Linked DNA regions of Metabacillus sp. KUDC1714. The protein of the gene in region 2 interacts with the protein of the main gene of each other region in a pairwise test. Links are inferred from orthologs where the notes say so. Each region holds a gene or a part of one and is shown on either strand. Other genes may lie near its edges.

Region 1 (11,762 bases), 2.5 Mb from region 2 along the record:
TACTTGATTAAGTCACTTACGAATTTCGGTAATACGAAGCAAGCTTTGTGTAATTCTTTTGTGTAATACTTAGTTTCAATTTCATGGAAACGTTCTTCACTTACTTCAAGTGGATCATATTTCTTTGAACCAATTGTGAATGTCCATAAACCACTTGGGTATGTTGGGATGTTCGCAGTGTAAAGACGTGTAATCGGGAATATTTCCTTCACATCACGTTGAACGTTTGTAATTAATTCTGGTGTAAACCAAGGGTTGTCTGTTTGTGCTACGAAAACACCGTCTTCTTTAAGCGCTTTTGAAATACCAGCATAAAATCCTTTTGTAAATAAGTTTACAGCAGGCCCCATTGGTTCAGTTGAATCTACCATAATAACATCATACTCATTTTCACTTTCAGCGATATGCATGAAGCCGTCGCCTACTTTTACTTCTACACGTGGGTCTTCTAGTTTCCCTGCAATTTCAGGAAGGAATTTTTTTGAATACTCGATGACTTTCCCATCTATATCAACAAGTGTTGCTTTCTTCACTTGAGGATGTTTCAGTACTTCACGGATAACGCCACCATCACCGCCGCCAACAACAAGAACATTTTCAGGATTAGGGTGTGTAAATAAAGGAACATGTGCAACCATTTCATGATAAACAAATTCGTCCTTTTGTGATGTCATGACCATTCCATCTAGAAAAAGCATATTTCCAAACTCTTCCGTTTCAACCATTTCTAAGTATTGAAAGTCTGTTTGCTCTGTATGTAACGTTTGTTTAATTTTTAATGTGATCCCAAAATTCTTTGTTTGTTTCTCTGTATACCATAATTCACTCATTTTATTACCATCCTTTCATCTATCAGCTCTCAACTATACATTTATCCTTTTACATTTATGTCAAACCTTAAGAGACAGAATTCATGTATTTAAGCTTGTTTTATTATTTGAAAAAAATTACAGACTTATACAACTGCTTAGTGCTCGACATCTAACCCCACTGTACTTAGTTTTCATGTCTAGCTCCAGCGCCTAGCTCCTCGATTCATGAGCGTCTTATGCTTTTCGGGGCTGATCAAGGCGCTTCCGCTTTTCTATTGAACATCCGGAAAATTTTTCATTTATATCCTTTTAAAACTATAGATGAATCTAGTAAAAAATCAAGAAAAAATTCATGACTTTTTATCAAAATGTTTAAAAACCTTTTAAAAAACTCATAATGGCTAATAGTATCTAAGTTCGGACAGCATATGATCCAGCTCCAGCGCCTAGCCCCTCGAGTCATAAGCCACTCATGAATTGAAGGTAGAGAACACCTCCTATTCATGAGCGTCTTATTTGCCCGAGACTGAACAAGGCACGACTTGAGCTTTTCTATTTTAGATTGGAGGTGAGCAAAATGGATGTGATCACACCTAAACGAATTCGAATTACGTTAAAGACAATCCGTGCCATAACATTTATTAGTTTGCTATTATTAGTCTTTTTTTCAACAATTATTCTTAGTGTTGTTATGTATGCCAAATGGCAAGGGCCTCCCTCTTTAACAGTGCCACAATCAACGATTATTTATGCGAGTGATGGGTCAAAGATTGGGGAATTACATAATGGGCAAAAACGGTATTGGGTGCAGCTTGATGATATTTCTGAAAATGTTCTTCAAGCAACGATTGCGATCGAGGATCGAAGCTTTTACGATCATAATGGTTTTGATTTCAAACGAATTGCAGGGGCTGCTTTAGCGGATTTAAAGGCGATGGCCAAGGTTCAAGGTGCTAGTACGATTACACAGCAATATGCTCGTAATCTATTTTTAAAACATGAAAAAACCTGGCAGAGAAAAGCGATGGAAGCCTTTTACACCATACGCCTTGAGCAAAATTATAGTAAGGATGAAATTTTAGAGGGGTATTTAAATACGATTTATTATGGTCATGGAGTATACGGGATCGAAGCTGCTGCTAAATATTACTTTGGAAAGAATTCCAGTGAGTTATCTTTAGGGGAAGCCGCTATGCTTGCAGGCATCCCAAAGGGCCCCAGCCTTTATTCTCCTTACGTTAATCAAGAAAAAGCCAAAGGTAGACAAGCGATCATCTTGAAAACGATGGAAAAAGAGGGCTATATTACGGAAAAACAATTAGCCAGCGCATTAAGCGAGAGTCTTGTATATACAACAAAGGAAGATAAGGTTCAAAAAGGCATTGCACCTTATTTTCAAGATGCTGTTATGAGTGCTTTAGCAGACGAATTAAATATTGACGCGCAAATGATTGAAACAAAAGGGTTAAGAATTTATACGACATTAGACTTAACAATGCAAGAAATCGCAGAGGATCTGGTGAAAAAGTCTATCGATAAGAAATCTGATATACAAGCTGGTTTTATTGCTATTGATCCAGCTACAGGTTATGTAAAAGCCTTAATTGGTGGGCGTGATTATGAAAAAAGTCCGTTCAATCGGGCAACACAGGCGAAAAGACAACCTGGCTCAACAATAAAGCCTTTATTATATTACTCAGCCATAAACAATGGGTTTACGCCATCTACAGAGATGCTGAGTGAGCCAACGACATTTTCATATGATGATGGCAAGGCTTCATATAAGCCGAGCAACTATAATGACTATTATGCGAATGACTTTATTACGTTACTTCAAGCCATTGCTTTATCTGATAACATTTATGCTGTTAAAACTCATATGATGCTTGGGATGGAAAAGCTTGTGAAAACGGGCGAGTTATTTGGACTTAACACAAAAATTAAAAACATCCCTTCAACAGCTTTAGGAACATCTCCAGTTCGCTTAGTTGAGATCGTTAATGCTTACGGTATGCTAGAAAATGGCGGAAGAAAAATTGAGCCTACCTATATTACTAAGGTAGAGGATGCCACAGGTGAAATTATTTATAAATCTGATACAAAAAAGGAACAAATCCTTAATGAACAAGCTGCTTTCGTTACAACTCATATGATGACAGGAATGTTTGATACTGCTTTAAATGATTATACTTCTGTCACTGGTCATAGCATCGCTGACTCTTTAACGAGAGACTACGCTGGAAAATCTGGTACTACATCAACAGATAGTTGGATGATTGGTTTTTCACCACAATTAGTTGCTGGGGTTTGGACTGGATATGACAAAGGAAAAACGATTGATCTCGTTCAAGAGCGGGGCTACGCAAAAGCAATCTGGGCTAAGTTCATGGAAAAAGCTTTGGACAAAGAGTCTGTTAAAGCTTTTCGTCCTCCAGATGGTACCGTGGGGGTGTACATTAATCCTGCTAGTGGAAAGCTTGCTACTGAGGATTGCCCTGTCCGAAGGCTCACTTACTTTATAGAAGGCACAGAGCCAACAGAATATTGTAAAGAGCATCTCAAAACCGATGACGATAAGGTCCATGAGCACAAAAAGAAAGAAAAAGATAATTGGTATGACCTTTTTAAATGGTGGGATTGATAATTACAAAAGCGCAAGTGCCTTGATCATCGCCGTACAAACTGGAGGAGCATCGACTAAAGATAAAGGAAACACGGTAAGCGTAGCGAACCGATGTTGACTTATCGTAGGGAGATGATCTGAAGTTTGCTAGGCGATAGGCGCTGGAGCTAGATGCCGTACGCTTTTCCACAGTTCAATAATTTTATAATTTTTCAAACGATAAAAAACCCCGAACTGACCTGTTCGGGGTTTTTCATGTCCTAGTTTTATAACTGTATTCTTAGTCTACTAATTTTACCGAAGAACCACAAGAATTTACCAATTTATTCACAAAAACGTCACACTTTCGACATATTTCAGTTAGCATTTAGATCGTCTTTTAATTTTTGGTCAGAGTGTTCCCACATATGTTTATCATGCTTTTTTAAGTATCCAGCAAGGATTTCCTTTGAACGCTCATCCATATGCTCGACAATAATATGACGCTTCATTGATTTATCCATTCGGTTAACATGTTCTGGAAGTGATTTATAGCCTCTTCGTATCGAACGATCAACTGTCATCTCACATGCTGCAACACCAGCGTAATATGGACCTTCTGCCTTACGATCAATCGTGACCCATACTAGCCAATAAGGCTTTCCATTAGGAACCTCTTCCTTAGTTTTAAGAAATTTAATGCCCTTTTCAACAACACTTCTTGCATGCATAGCCCCAATATCAACGAAGGCCTCTCCTTCTTCAATATCAATAAATACCGGTGATACATTATCAAGACTAAGTGCACCAACACCATAGCCTCCATGTCCATCAGTAGGGTCACTCTTTATAATATTAAAGCCAATGCTTTTCTTCTTTTTATTTTCCTCCATGTTTAAACCTCCTAAATCATTTATCCTATAATATTGGACCTAAAAGAAAGTGAAACAATTCCATCACCGCTGTTCTACCAACAGCAAAAATAGGCTGAATAATGTAACCATCAAGTGGTGTAATAACTAATATCAGAAAAATAATGATTCCATAACTCTCATATTGCGTCATTTTCGCTCTAATATTTGCAGGAGCGAGATCTTCAATAATCCGGTAACCATCTAATGGTGGAAATGGAAGTAAATTAAATATAAATAGCATCACATTAAGTGACACAAAAATATTGAAAAAATCCTGAAGACCGTTAACATAAAATTCTGGTAGTGCGGTTACTGCATTTGTTGCTAATAGAATATACCAAATTGCAGTCCCAAGAAATGCGATCACTAAATTACTTAGAGGACCTGCAACCGAAACGAGAACACCTGCTAAACGAGGTCTTTTAAAATAGGAACGATTAACAGGTACAGGTCTCGCCCACCCAAAACCTGCAATAAAAATCAGCAGCGTACCAAAGGGATCTAGATGTGCAAGTGGAGAAAGCGTTAATCTGCCTTGCCTTTGTGCAGTTGGATCACCAAATTTATATGCTACATAGGCATGAGCGTATTCATGAATTGTAAAAGCAATCATTAACGTAATGACGACATATGGAATCATTTCAAGTGGAAATGCTAAAAAACTATTTATACTATTTAAATTGTCCATCTCTCTCTCCTTTAGACTTTTAAAGTTGGCTCTTTTCTAAAAGATTGTTGCTTTTACTAATTAAGGTTGATTGGAACGGATTGCGAGACTCCTGCGGGAGTAGCGGGACAGGTGAGACCCCGCAGGCGTTTACGCCGAGGAGGCTCACCGCCCGCCCCGCGAAAAGCGAGCATCTCTCGCTGCAATCAACCAGGCACAATACTTATTTAATAGCAACAAAGTTTGCAAAGCATCCTTAAAGTTCAACTTAAAGCAAATTCAATCTATTTACTACTAGCTTAACATGTTATGCAAACCATTTCGCTTAAAGTATACTATATTTACAGGCTGATTTCGTACTATTTTGATTACGATAAAGCCCATACATATGAAGGAGTGATAAACAATGCCATACGTAACAGTTAAAATGCTTGAAGGAAGAACAGACGAGCAAAAAAGAGCCTTAGTCGAAAAAGTAACTGCCGCTGTATCCGAAACAACCGGGGCGCCCGCTGAAAAAATTGCTGTCTTTATCGATGAAATGAGCAAAAGCAATTATGCACTCGGTGGTAAGAGATTAAGCGACCAATAGTTAAGAAAAGCGCAAGCGCCTTGTTCAGCGACGTAGAAAAAAGAGCACTCCGTATGAGATAAAGGAAACACGGAGAGCGTTAGCGATTCGATGTTGACTTAGCGTATAAGGAGGGTGAAGTTCATTAGTCGCTAGGCGCTGGAGCTAGACACCCAAACTAAGTACAAAAAGTTATACTTTCTTCACTTTAAATAGAAAAGCCCGCCAACTTAATGTTTGGCGAGCTCTTCTGCAACTAAACCTCTTAAATTCTCGATATATTTATACGCATCTAAAATCTCTTCTTCTGTATAACGCTGCTTACTCTTTAATGTAAATACCTTCTCTTTAACCTCTTCTTGTTCTAATCCATCAAAATATAAAACCGTTGAAACAAGCTCTAAAAATCTTGAGCTTTGCTCATTTAAATGAAGCATACAACCTTCAAATGGAGGTAGATCTAGATCATAATGACCTAAAAACTCAGTTCCAGTATCTGTTAATGAATAGCGATATTGAAAATAGCCACCCTTTTTTTCATGAACTTCATTTAAGAACCCTAAGTTACAAAGTTCTTCAATTCGAAGTGTCAGCTCCTCAGAGTACGGCCCATAAAAGTGAAAGTTATATTTTTCATAAAAAGGAAGATCGATCTTTTTCGCAATATAAATCATCTTTTGTAGCTTTTTCCGACCAATGATTTCCCCAGCTGATGAGATCACCTTCATCAGCTTAGCGTGTTCTTTCATCAATGCCCCGTCATCTCCTAACTCTTTCTCTGTTTGATCGATAAAAGGTGTATTTTTTTCTAGCTCAACAATCCCAGGAAATTTCAGGATGTCGCACTTTTCAAATCTAGTTAGATAGGTTTAATAATTCTAAGATCTTTTTCTTAGCTGTTCGCTTCGTTGAAAAGTCCTCTAACAAATCTAATGGGAAATATAATTTATGATCTGTTCTTCTTTTCCCTGAAATCGCATCAACGATTTCAGATTGTCTTGATAGCTCTCTAAGATCTCCGTTTGACATTTGTAAATGGATTGGCAAGCGTTCTTCTTCCTCACCAGGTCGATAAAAATCATAAGGTAGGTCTGAAGAAGAATCGACAACTAAATAATAGTCAGGATCAATTCCTGCCTTCTTAAATAAGGTGGTTAGCTCCATCAATGTCATCATCTGTACATTTGGGTTAAATTCAACATATTTAAACAACTTGCGGTTCATAAAACGTCTGCATAAATCACTTAAAATCGGATCTTCCTCATCCTGCCATGCTTGAAAATAAAACATAATAACAGATTCATCCAATTTTAAGTAGTCTTCTAATGTGAGTTCATCCTCAAACATGGAATAAAAATGGATAGGACTATGCTTAAAGGAGTAAAATTCCTGATGTAGTCGTTTTGCTCGATGAAGTATTTTTGTCAGGATCACTTCAGCACTTCTAGTAACTGGATGAAAATAAACCTGCCAGTACATTTGATAGCGACTCATAATATAATCCTCAACAGCATGCATCCCGCTGCTTTTTATAACAACTTGATCTTCACGAGGGCGCATGACACGGAGAATTCTTTCCATATCAAAATGACCATAGCTAACCCCTGTATAATAGGCATCACGCTGTAAGTAATCCATACGATCTGCATCAATCTGGCTAGATATTAAACTAACAACCTGTTTATTTTCATAGGTTTTTGCAATAACCTCTGCAACCTTCTTCGGAAAGTCTGCTCCATTTTCTTTTAATACAGAATGAACCTCCGTATTCCCTAGGATAATCGCCTGAGTAAAGTCCTCATGATCAAGGTGAAATACCTTTTCAAAGGAATGTGAAAATGGTCCATGGCCTAAATCATGCAGAAGTGCAGCACAAAGACATAACAGTCTCTCTTCATCATCCCATTGCGGACGCCCCTTAAAGATATCATCCACAATTCGTCTAACAATTTCATATACACCTAAAGAATGGTTAAATCGACTATGCTCTGCACCATGAAACGTTAAATAGGTTGTACCAAGCTGACGAATTCTTCTAAGTCGTTGGAATTCCTTTGTTCCGATTAGATCCCAAATGAGTTTATCACGAACATGTATATAGCGGTGAACGGGATCTTTAAATACCTTTTCTTCAGACAATTTTCCATTTTCCATTGTCTTCCCTCTTCCGTTCTGACTTGTCTCTTTATTGTATTCACTAATGGTTTAAATTCTTATTCACTTCTTCTATTATAGCGACTTCTTATTGATATTCACACCTAAAATCTTGCATAAAACGACAATAAAAAATCACCTTTGTAACGTTCAACAAGGGTGATGTTATTTTTTTAATTTCTTTTCAATTTTATCAATAAGTTCATCTTCTGTTAGTGCTGACATAGGGCGATTGTTAACAAATGCAAAAGCCTTCTTTCTTCCTGGGCCACAGTAAGATTGACATGCTATATCAATCGAAGCTTCGGAATCTATTTTTTCCAATCTTGGCACTAATGTTTTAATGTTTGTTGCTTGGCAATCATCACAAATTCTAAATTCATTTGCCATCGAGCTACAATCCTTTCTATTACAAAGCGTCATTCCGCTCCATATTTGAAAGACCTATTAATCCTTCGTTTTCACTAAAAGGTATTTTACCGCTTATCTAATCCCAATGCAAGTAAACAAACAAAGTCAAACCTGAGATTTACCTTCCATCAATGGATAATTTCACCTCGGATAGTAGATTCTAAAGATGAAAGATATATTGTTGAATCAAATCATTACTAATTAATTTCCATAAAAAACTAGTATCCTCTTAAGAAATTTGTATAAAAACCTTCGAAATTGTCCATCCTTATTAACAGTTAATGAATTAAACCATCTATTTATATAGGGAGTTGGAAAAAGATGAAACAAAGACAAGATGCTTGGTCTGAAGAGAATGATTTATTACTAGCTGAAACTGTTTTACGTCATGTACGGGAGGGAAGTACACAGTTAAATGCCTTTGAAGAAGTAGGTGATAAGCTGAATCGTACCTCTGCTGCATGTGGCTTCCGTTGGAACGCAGTTGTCCGACATGATTATGAAAAAGCACTTCAACTTGCTAAAAAACAACGCAAACAACGTATGAGAGCACTCGGAAAAGGACAGCCAGTCAAGAAACAGCTTCTCTATTCACCAGATTTGCCATCTATTGAAGTTGATGAGGACGAACAAGAAGAGCTTACAATGATGTCAGCTTTAGAGAGTCATATGGCCGAAGTAATGCCAGCTGATGAGGATGTTACTGCTAACTTGCCAAAACCAACACCAAAACCTGTATCAGTACAACCATTTACAGGTATGAATCAACAAGTTGTATCACCAAACAGAATGACAATGGAACAAGTTATTGCATTCTTGCATTCTTATAAATCAAATAATGAGCACTCAGAGGTTCTTATGAGTGAAAATAGACGATTAAAGCGTGAAAATCAAGAGCTCACTTCACAAAACGAAGAATTAATGAAAAAGGTTGAGAGACTTGAACAAGATACTGTTACAGTCCAAGAAGACTATGAAACATTAATGAAAATCATGAACCGCGCAAGAAAACTAGTATTATTTGATGAAGACGATCGCGCATCAACCACAACATTTAAAATGGATCGTAATGGCAATCTGGAAAAAATGGCTGAATGATTTATTAAGACGTAAGGAGATCCTTCCTGCGTCTTTTTTCGTATGATCGGACTAATCATTTCAGGTTTAAAAGACCTTTTTCAGGAGAGTATAATTAAAATACGGAACCTATTAAAGGGTCAAACGTATTACAGTTATACAAGTATATGTGATAAATTAATGAAAAGGTTGGTATGACGTGGAAACTAGGGATTGGTTACAAACAGAGCTACAAGCAATTGAAAAATGGGAGAAGGATCAACAGGGTCTTTGGTTTTGGGAAAAAATTGGGCGCCTTCCTTTTAAGCTATTAGATAAAGTAACTCCTGCTTTTATCCAAAAGAAAATTGGTGTTTTACTAGATGAGCTAGGATCTTTCGTTCAAACAGGTGGACAATACTTAACACAGGAAAAAGCTATTTTAGCCAAGCTACAAAAGCATTCACTAAAAGAGACAATTGAGCTTGCTGATATTTCTTCACTTCCTTTATCTACTATGGATGCTGTTGGCCAAGAATTAAAAGCAAATCGAAGCAAGCTCGCGACCATTCAAGGAGCAACAACAGGAGTAGGCGGTATTTTTACGTTAGCGGTAGATATTCCTGTCCTACTTGGTCTTTCATTAAAAACACTTCAGGAAATTGCGATCGCATATGGCTATGATCCAAAGGATCGTAATGAGCGGATTTTCATTGTAAAAAGCCTTCAATTTGCCTCAGCAGACGTTGTGGGAAAACAAGCCATTTTAAATGAATTATCAGCGTTTTATCATCGCGACAAATCAACAAATAATGAAATGATTTCCCAACTACAAGGCTGGCGCGAGGTCGTTTATACATACCGTGATCAATTTGGTTGGAAAAAGCTACTGCAAATGGTGCCAATCGCTGGAATGGTATTTGGTGCACTCACAAATCGTTCCATGATCCATGACTTGGCTGAAGCAGGTATGATGCTTTATCGGAAAAGGAGAATTCTTGAAAGACTAGAGAAAGATGAGAAGAGCACCACCTAGTTTCGAGCTTTATCCAAAACCGCTTCAAAAAACGGACACCTGTTTTTTGAAGCGGTTAAAGACAATTATGTTCTGGCTTCACCTTCTATTCGAAATAAATCTCCTTCCCTTTTTGGCTAGATTCATACACCCCAACTAATATTTTCATCATTTCTACGCCGTCTTGAACGGGGCTGATTGTTTCTGCTTCACCTTTGATACAAGATATAAAATGATCAATTTCATTTTGAAATCCTTTATGAAAATCAAATGATAATGAATCAATTTGTGGTGTAGAATTTATTATCGTATTATTTTTTTCTGTTACAATTTGAAGTTGAGGTTCGATTTCTGCACCACCTTTGTCACCGAATACGTTAACAGCGATTGATTCTTCCTTTGCATGGAGTGTAAAACTTACATCGACCATTAAAGAAGCTCCATTTTCAAATCGGATGATTGCATTAGCTAAGTCCTCAACTGTATTCTTGTCAGGCTCATAATCTGCTGCTTTGTAGAAAGATTTGTTTTCAACATTTGCGCGGTTACCTAGCTTATTGTATGTATTTCCACTGATTGATTTAACTTTCGGTTTCCCCATTAAATACCAGCACAGATCAATAACGTGAACACCTAGATCGATTAATGGCCCACCACCTGATCTTTCCTTATCAGCAAACCACCCCCCAGGATTACCTAAAGCTCGGATGCAGGATGCTTTTGCATAATAGATTTCTCCAAGATCTCCAGAATCAATAAAGCTCTTTAATACTTGAGTATTTGTGCCAAAGCGACGAACGAAGCCAACTTGAAGTACCTTACCAATATTTCTCTCAACAGCTTTTTCTATTTCGTATGCTTCTTCAATTGTTTTACATAACGGTTTTTCAACTAACACATGTTTCCCTGCATTTAATGCAGCAATTGAAATTTCCGCATGTGAGTTATTCCATGTACAGATACTGACAGCATCAATCTCTGAATCTGCTAGTAATTCCTGATAGTTTTTATAATGTTTTTTAGCACCATATTTCTCTGCTTTTTCTTGTGCTCTTTGTTCATTAAGATCACAAACAGCATAGATTTCAACACCGTTATTATTTTTATAGGATTCAAAATGCATTTCAGAAATAGAGCCTGCCCCAATTACACCTACTTTTATTTTCCCCATTTTTTGTTATCTCCTTTTCTTTTAAAGTTCTTCCCAAATTCTTTTGACATTATCTAAACCTATTTTAGATCCTTGTCTACATTCTTCTAAACCCTCAAATTCGATGGAAATGTACCCATCATAGCCAGATTGTTTTATTACGTTCAGTACATCATATAAATGAATATCACCGTGACCGGTAATTGCACCTCTTAAATAATTACCTGAAGCAGTTTGGAACCAGCCTTCACCAGGATGATAGGAAGAAGCTGGTCGATAATAAAAGTCTTTCGTATGAACCATTGATGCATAGGCTATATTTTTCTTTACAGCTGCAACTGGATCTTCGTCCACACAAAGGAAATTCCCTGTATCCAGTGTCGTTTTAAAATTTGCTCTAGCTACACTCT
Region 2 (6,030 bases):
TATTTTCTTTAATATGTTTCTCAAATCTAAAATCATTCATTTTATCAACTTCTCTTTCTATCCTTTGTTACCTATTCTATGAAAGAAATGAGGCCTGAACTACATCATTTTATTCATTTCATTTCATAAATAGATTAGTTTTCTTGGGTATGAGCACCAGTTTTGCTATTTTTCACTTATTTTGATTATTGATTGCCTTTAACGCAATCTCTTTATCATCAAAATCGAATGTTTCGTTGCCAATGATTTGGTATGTTTCATGCCCTTTCCCTGCAATTAAGATTACATCTCCCTTTTTAGCATGTTCAACTGCGAAGTGGATTGCCTTTTCACGATTAGAAATCAAATGATAATGTTCTCCACTAACTCCAGCTTCCATATCTTTAAGAATCATGGATGGATCTTCACTCCTCGGATTATCAGAAGTGAAAATTGGCTCATCACTATATTCAGTAGCAATTCTAGCCATAAGCGGTCTTTTCGTTCTATCTCTATCTCCTCCACAGCCAACAACACAAAAGATTTTGCCTTCTACAAATTGCTTTATCGTTTGTAAAACATTTTCTAGACTATCTGGAGTATGAGCGTAGTCAACGATAACAGTAAAGTCTTGCCCTCCATCAACAAGTTCAAAACGCCCTCTAACACCCTCCATTACTTCAATTGCTTGGATAATTGTATCTAAGTCAATAGATGATGCTAAACAAGCCGAAACTGCTGCTAGAACATTATAAATACTAAATTTTCCAACCATATTGATCGTTACTTTTTTTGTACCTACTGGTGTAAACAAGTCAAATTCTGTACCTTTTGACGTCATTTTAATTTCTTTTGCCATCACATCTGCAGAGGTTTCAATTCCATACGTCAAAATTTTTGCAGCAGTCATTTTTATAAATTCTTCAGATGCCTCTTCATCGGCATTTAAAACGGCAATTTTTACATCTTCATGATCAAAACGATTACCTAATTGAGCAAAGAGAAGGCCTTTAGCATACTTATAAGATTCCATCGTTTTATGATAATCTAGATGGTCCTGGGTTAAATTTGTAAAGACTGCAACATTGAAATCACAGCCGTGAATTCTTCCTAAATGAAGCGCATGAGAGGAAACCTCCATTATCGCATGTGTTACCTCTTTCTCTCTCATCTCATGGAACGTTTTTTGAAGAGTCAAGCTTTCCGGAGTCGTGTTTTTTACATTTTTTAATTCATCTGCTATTTTTATGTACATGGTTCCGATTAACCCTGTTTTTTTAGTTGCTTCATTAAGTATTTTTTCAATTATATGTGTTGTTGTCGTTTTTCCATTCGTTCCAGTAACACCAATAAGATGCATATTATGTGTAGGCTGACCATAATAAATATCCGCCAACACAGCCATTGCTCTTTTTGAATCTTTCACTAAAACTACTGGAATTTGTAAATCGTCCAATGGTCTTTCAGCAAGAATCGCCACCGCTCCACTTTCTTGAGCTTTTCTGGCATAATCATGACCATCAACTGTATAGCCGTTAATACAAATAAATAAGCTACCCTTCTTAATTTCCCTAGAGTCCATCTCAATTGATGTGATCATCGGATTTTCTTTCGTAACAATTTCATGTTCGTGTAAATATGTAAGCAATTCGTTTAATTTCATTATTATTCCTACTTTCACTACAAGGTCTATGCACGTTTAATTGAATGTAGATAAGAATCATTAACTTATGTTACCATTCATTCAACTTTATAAAGAAAACGAGCTATTTACCAAAGCTTTTTGGTTGATTGAAGCATATACAGAATGTTCTCCGTACTTATTTTATCTTACTTATAAAAAAAGAGCCATCCTTCGTTTCATTTTCTTTTGAAAAAGCAGGTCTATATTTAGAAGTTTTATTATTTAGAATATTAATGCTTAAGAAAATGAAAAACAGAAAGAAAGCGTGACATCTAGAATCAAGCGAATGTCATGCTTTCTTGCAATTTATTCTTTATCATCAAATTTCTTTTCACTTTCACCTAAATAAACACGTAATGTCGAACCTTCTTTCACTTTTACACCAACATTTGGGGATTGCTGCACAACAACATCTCCTTCTCCTGCTACATCAAGCTTCAAATTAACAAATTGCTCCGATAGTTCTTGTTTAGTCAACCCTATAATATTCGGTATTTCGACTAATTTTGTGTCCAGCCATTTATATTCCTTTTCAATTTGTTCCTTTCTAGGTTTTACACCTAGCTCTGGTAATGCATCACGCATAATATTACCTACAATTGGAGCAGCAACAGTACCCCCGAATTGGATCGTACCTTTAGGATTATCAACTGCTACATAGACAACAATTTGTGGATCGTCAGCAGGAGCAAATCCAATAAATGAAACGATATGGTTGTTCTCCATATATCTTCCATCTTTAACCTTTTGGGCTGTACCTGTTTTCCCACCAACTCGATAACCGTCTACATATGCATTTCTCCCTGTCCCAAGTGCAACTACACTTTCAAGTGCATAACGAATCTCTTTCGATGTTTCCTCAGAAATGACTCGTTTCTTCGCTTCCGGTGTTTGTCTACTAATCACTTCATTTGTTACGGGATCTACCCATTCCTTAGCAATATATGGTGTATATAATATCCCCCCATTTACTGCTGCTGATACAGCCGCCACCTGTTGAATCGGGGTAACAGATACCCCTTGTCCGAATGCGGTTGTCGCAAGCTCAACAGGTCCAACTTTTTCCGGATTAAACAAAATACCTCTACCTTCACCCTGTAAGTCAATACCTGTTTTTTGCCCAAAGCCAAAGTCTTTAATGTACTTAAAGAGTGTTTCTTCTCCAAGTCTTTGTCCTAGTTCAACAAAACCAGGGTTACAGGAATTTTGAACGACTTCTAGGAATGTTTGGTGACCATGTCCCCCTCTTTTCCAACACCGTAATCTAGCACCATCAACCTCAACAGATCCACTATCATTAAACGTGTCTTTTTCAAGATTCACCTTTTCTTCTTCAAGTGCTGCCGCTAAAGTAATAATTTTGAATGTAGAACCAGGTTCGTAATTACTCCAAACAGGTAAATTCCGATTGTATACTGTTGGATCAACTTCCTGGAATTTAGCAGGATCAAAATCTGGCCGACTTGACATCGCTAAAATCTCGCCATTATTAGGATTCATTGCAATGGCTATAATACCATCAGGATTATACGTTGCCTGCACATTATCTAATTCACGCTCAATAATTGTTTGGACTCGAGTATCAATCGTAAGCTTTAAATTGTTGCCATCAACTGGTGCTGTATAGTCATCCGCTTCACCTGGCATCCTTTGGCCTTTTGCATCTGAGAAAAATTTCACATATCCTTTTTCACCTTTTAACTGCTTATCATAATAGGATTCTAAACCTAATAAACCTTGGTTATCAATCCCAGCAAAGCCAAGAACATGTGATAAATAGCTACCAAACGGATAGTAGCGCTTGGAATCCTCAGCTATGTAAACCCCTTTTAAATTTAACTCTCTTACTTCATTTGCCTTTGCATGAGATATTTTTCTACCTTCAGGATTAATCCATTCAATCGATTCTTTTTTAGTGACATGTTTATATGCCTTCTCCTCCGACATATTTAACACGGCTGCCAGCTTTTTAGCGGTATCTGCAGGATTTTCAATTTGTCTTGGGACAACATATATGGTAGGAGCACTCATATTTGTTGCAAGTTCAACACCGTTACGATCTAAAATTTCCCCACGCTCAGGTTCAAACGGTATATTTCTACTCCATAGATCTTTTGCACCAGAAGTTAATGAAGATCCAAGAAAAAATTGAACATACCCTAGACGTATATCAATCACTAAAAAAATTAACAAACCGAATAGCAACGTTAATGCAAGACGCTTTCTAACGGTTACATTCGAAACACGCATATCCTCTACTCCCCCTTGTCTAGGCTCGTTCAAATATATGCTTGTACGACAGGAGTTAGAACAATAGAAATAAAGGAAACTCTGGTGTCTTAAAGTCTAATAAACACTTCTAAAAAAAAAGGATTGACCTTATAGTAGGCCAATCCATAAAATCACCATTTAGTCCTCTTCTTTTTCTTCAGTTTGTTTCTTAACTATAGTTGTCTTTAAAGTTACGGATAATACATCGCCTTTTTTCAATACACTATCCTTCTTTATACTTTGCTTAGTAACATAGCCAGAACCTTCGGAATTAACTGATAAATCTATCAGATTACCCAATTTCATTACATCTCTCTTAGACCAACCAGTCATATTAGGCATTTTTACATTTTCAGAAGTTTGCAGTAACACTTTCTCATTTACGATGATAGGTGTTTCTACCTCGGGGTATTGAGCGATAATCTCTTGTCCGTTACCAAGAATGATCGGCTCTAGCCCTAATTCCTCTAACTGGTGTTCTGCATCAGTAGGCTTCATTCCTACCAGTGTAGGAAGCTTGATTCCTTCCTCTACTGTTTTGCTTTTATCTGCGCTCTCCATTTCTTCAGTTGGATCAATTTGCAAATACTGTAAGCTATTCTTCATGACAGTATTGAAAATCATTGAGACAGGAACTGAACCGGCTTTCCCTTCTAATTTCGGCTTTTGCACTGCCACGTAAACGATTAATTCAGGATCATCTTTTGGAGCCATTCCTAAAAATGAAAACACATGATTATCATTTCCTGATAAATACCCACCTGATGGTGAATAAATTTGGGCAGTTCCTGTTTTTCCAGCAACTTTATATCCTTCGATGCGAAATGACTTTCCTGTCCCCTTTTCAGAGCTAACAACGGTTTCTAATATATCTAATACTTCTTTTGCTGTTTTTTCTGAAATAGGCTGACCTACAGCTTTAGGTTTCGTTTCTTTCACAACTGTATCGTCATCTGGGTTAACAATTTTTTCAATTGCATATGGTTTCATCATTTTTCCATTATTTGCAATCGCAGTAGCAGCCTGAATTTGCTGAATCGGCGTAACTGCTGATGCTTGGCCAAATGCTGTTGTTACTTTATCACGATGCATATTATAGTTTATTTTGCTAGTAGCTTCATTCGGAAGATCAATTCCAGTTTTTGATGTGAAACCAAACTTATTTAAATATTGATATAAGCGGTCGACTCCTAGTAGCTTATCGGCAATAATAGAAAACGCGACGTTTGAGGAGCGCTGAACTCCTTCGTTATAGGTGATCGGTCCCCATCCACGCCCACTGTTATGGTCATTAATATCTGGTCCTTCTACATCGTAAGATCCTGACTGGAACATTGCATTCCCATTATAAACGCCTTCTTCAATGGCCGCAGCAAGCGTAAAAATTTTCATTGTTGAACCAGGTTCAAAGGCATAGGATATCACATCATTAGTATAAGATGTAATATTCCTTATATTTGGATCAAAGCTCGGTCGTTGAGCCATAGCCAAGATTTTTCCCGTTTTTGGATCTGCAACAACACCTATGATTTTCTCTGGTGAGAATTCATCAACAACTTGATTCATAGAGTCTTCTAAAAAGGTTTGAATCTTTTGATCAATTGTTAAATAAACATCTTTACCATTTGTCGGAGCAATGATTTCATCATTACTATTTGGCAACTTCCAATTATAATGATCCTTTTCGTATTTTACATAACCGTCTTCTTCTTGTAGGTATTTCTCAAGGGTTTTTTCAAGTCCCATCATCCCTACTGTTTCGCCCGTGTCCTCTTGTTTTTGAGCATATCCTATTAAATGAGAGGCAAATAAACCATTAGGATAAAAACGTTGTGTATCCCGAATAAAAGAAATACCAGGAAGCTCTAATTTAGCTATTTCTTCTTTCATTGTATGACTTATATCACGACCTGCTGCTCCAAATTCGACTTGATCTAAATCCTTTGAAAGAATCTCTTCTACTTTACTAACTTTCATTTCAATTAAAGGAGCAAGCTTTTGAGCAGTTTCCTGTATATCAACAACATGCTGTGGTTTTTTTGGATTAGTTGTCATTTTATCATCAAGAATTGCGACAAGCTTATATGAGGCTTTAT

What was found.
Region 1: the proteins of HUW50_RS19260 (region 2) and HUW50_RS08175 interact in binary tests that used the Escherichia coli proteins (3 or more experiments, as listed by UniProt). The link is inferred for Metabacillus sp. KUDC1714 from one-to-one orthologs.

Annotation. Positions count from the first base shown.
Region 1 is NZ_CP055263.1:1,708,121-1,719,882, forward strand. The notes cover bases 1,008-3,921. They hold HUW50_RS08175 (transglycosylase domain-containing protein), read left to right. Parts: upstream 1,008-1,389; coding sequence 1,390-3,453; downstream 3,454-3,921. Other genes in these bases: HUW50_RS08180 (YwhD family protein), read right to left, coding at 3,792-3,921. Outside these bases: speE (spermidine synthase), read right to left, coding at 1-830; more of HUW50_RS08180, read right to left, coding at 3,922-4,307; HUW50_RS08185 (site-2 protease family protein), read right to left, coding at 4,333-4,998; HUW50_RS08190 (2-hydroxymuconate tautomerase), read left to right, coding at 5,402-5,587; HUW50_RS08195 (YwgA family protein), read right to left, coding at 5,797-6,318; HUW50_RS08200 (HD domain-containing protein), read right to left, coding at 6,422-7,720; HUW50_RS08205 (YuzB family protein), read right to left, coding at 7,886-8,110; HUW50_RS08210 (RsfA family transcriptional regulator), read left to right, coding at 8,453-9,229; HUW50_RS08215 (EcsC family protein), read left to right, coding at 9,408-10,223; HUW50_RS08220 (Gfo/Idh/MocA family protein), read right to left, coding at 10,309-11,373; HUW50_RS08225 (sugar phosphate isomerase/epimerase family protein), read right to left, coding at 11,395-11,762. UniProt on the Escherichia coli protein: Cell wall formation. Synthesis of cross-linked peptidoglycan from the lipid intermediates.
Region 2 is NZ_CP055263.1:4,186,469-4,192,498, reverse strand. What follows is about bases 1,442-4,407. They hold HUW50_RS19260 (stage V sporulation protein D), read right to left. Parts: upstream 3,914-4,407; coding sequence 1,970-3,913; downstream 1,442-1,969. Other genes in these bases: HUW50_RS19255 (penicillin-binding protein), read right to left, coding at 4,073-4,407; HUW50_RS19265 (UDP-N-acetylmuramoyl-L-alanyl-D-glutamate--2,6-diaminopimelate ligase), read right to left, coding at 1,442-1,642. Outside these bases: more of HUW50_RS19265, read right to left, coding at 173-1,441; more of HUW50_RS19255, read right to left, coding at 4,408-6,030. UniProt on the Escherichia coli protein: Essential cell division protein that catalyzes cross-linking of the peptidoglycan cell wall at the division septum. Required for localization of FtsN.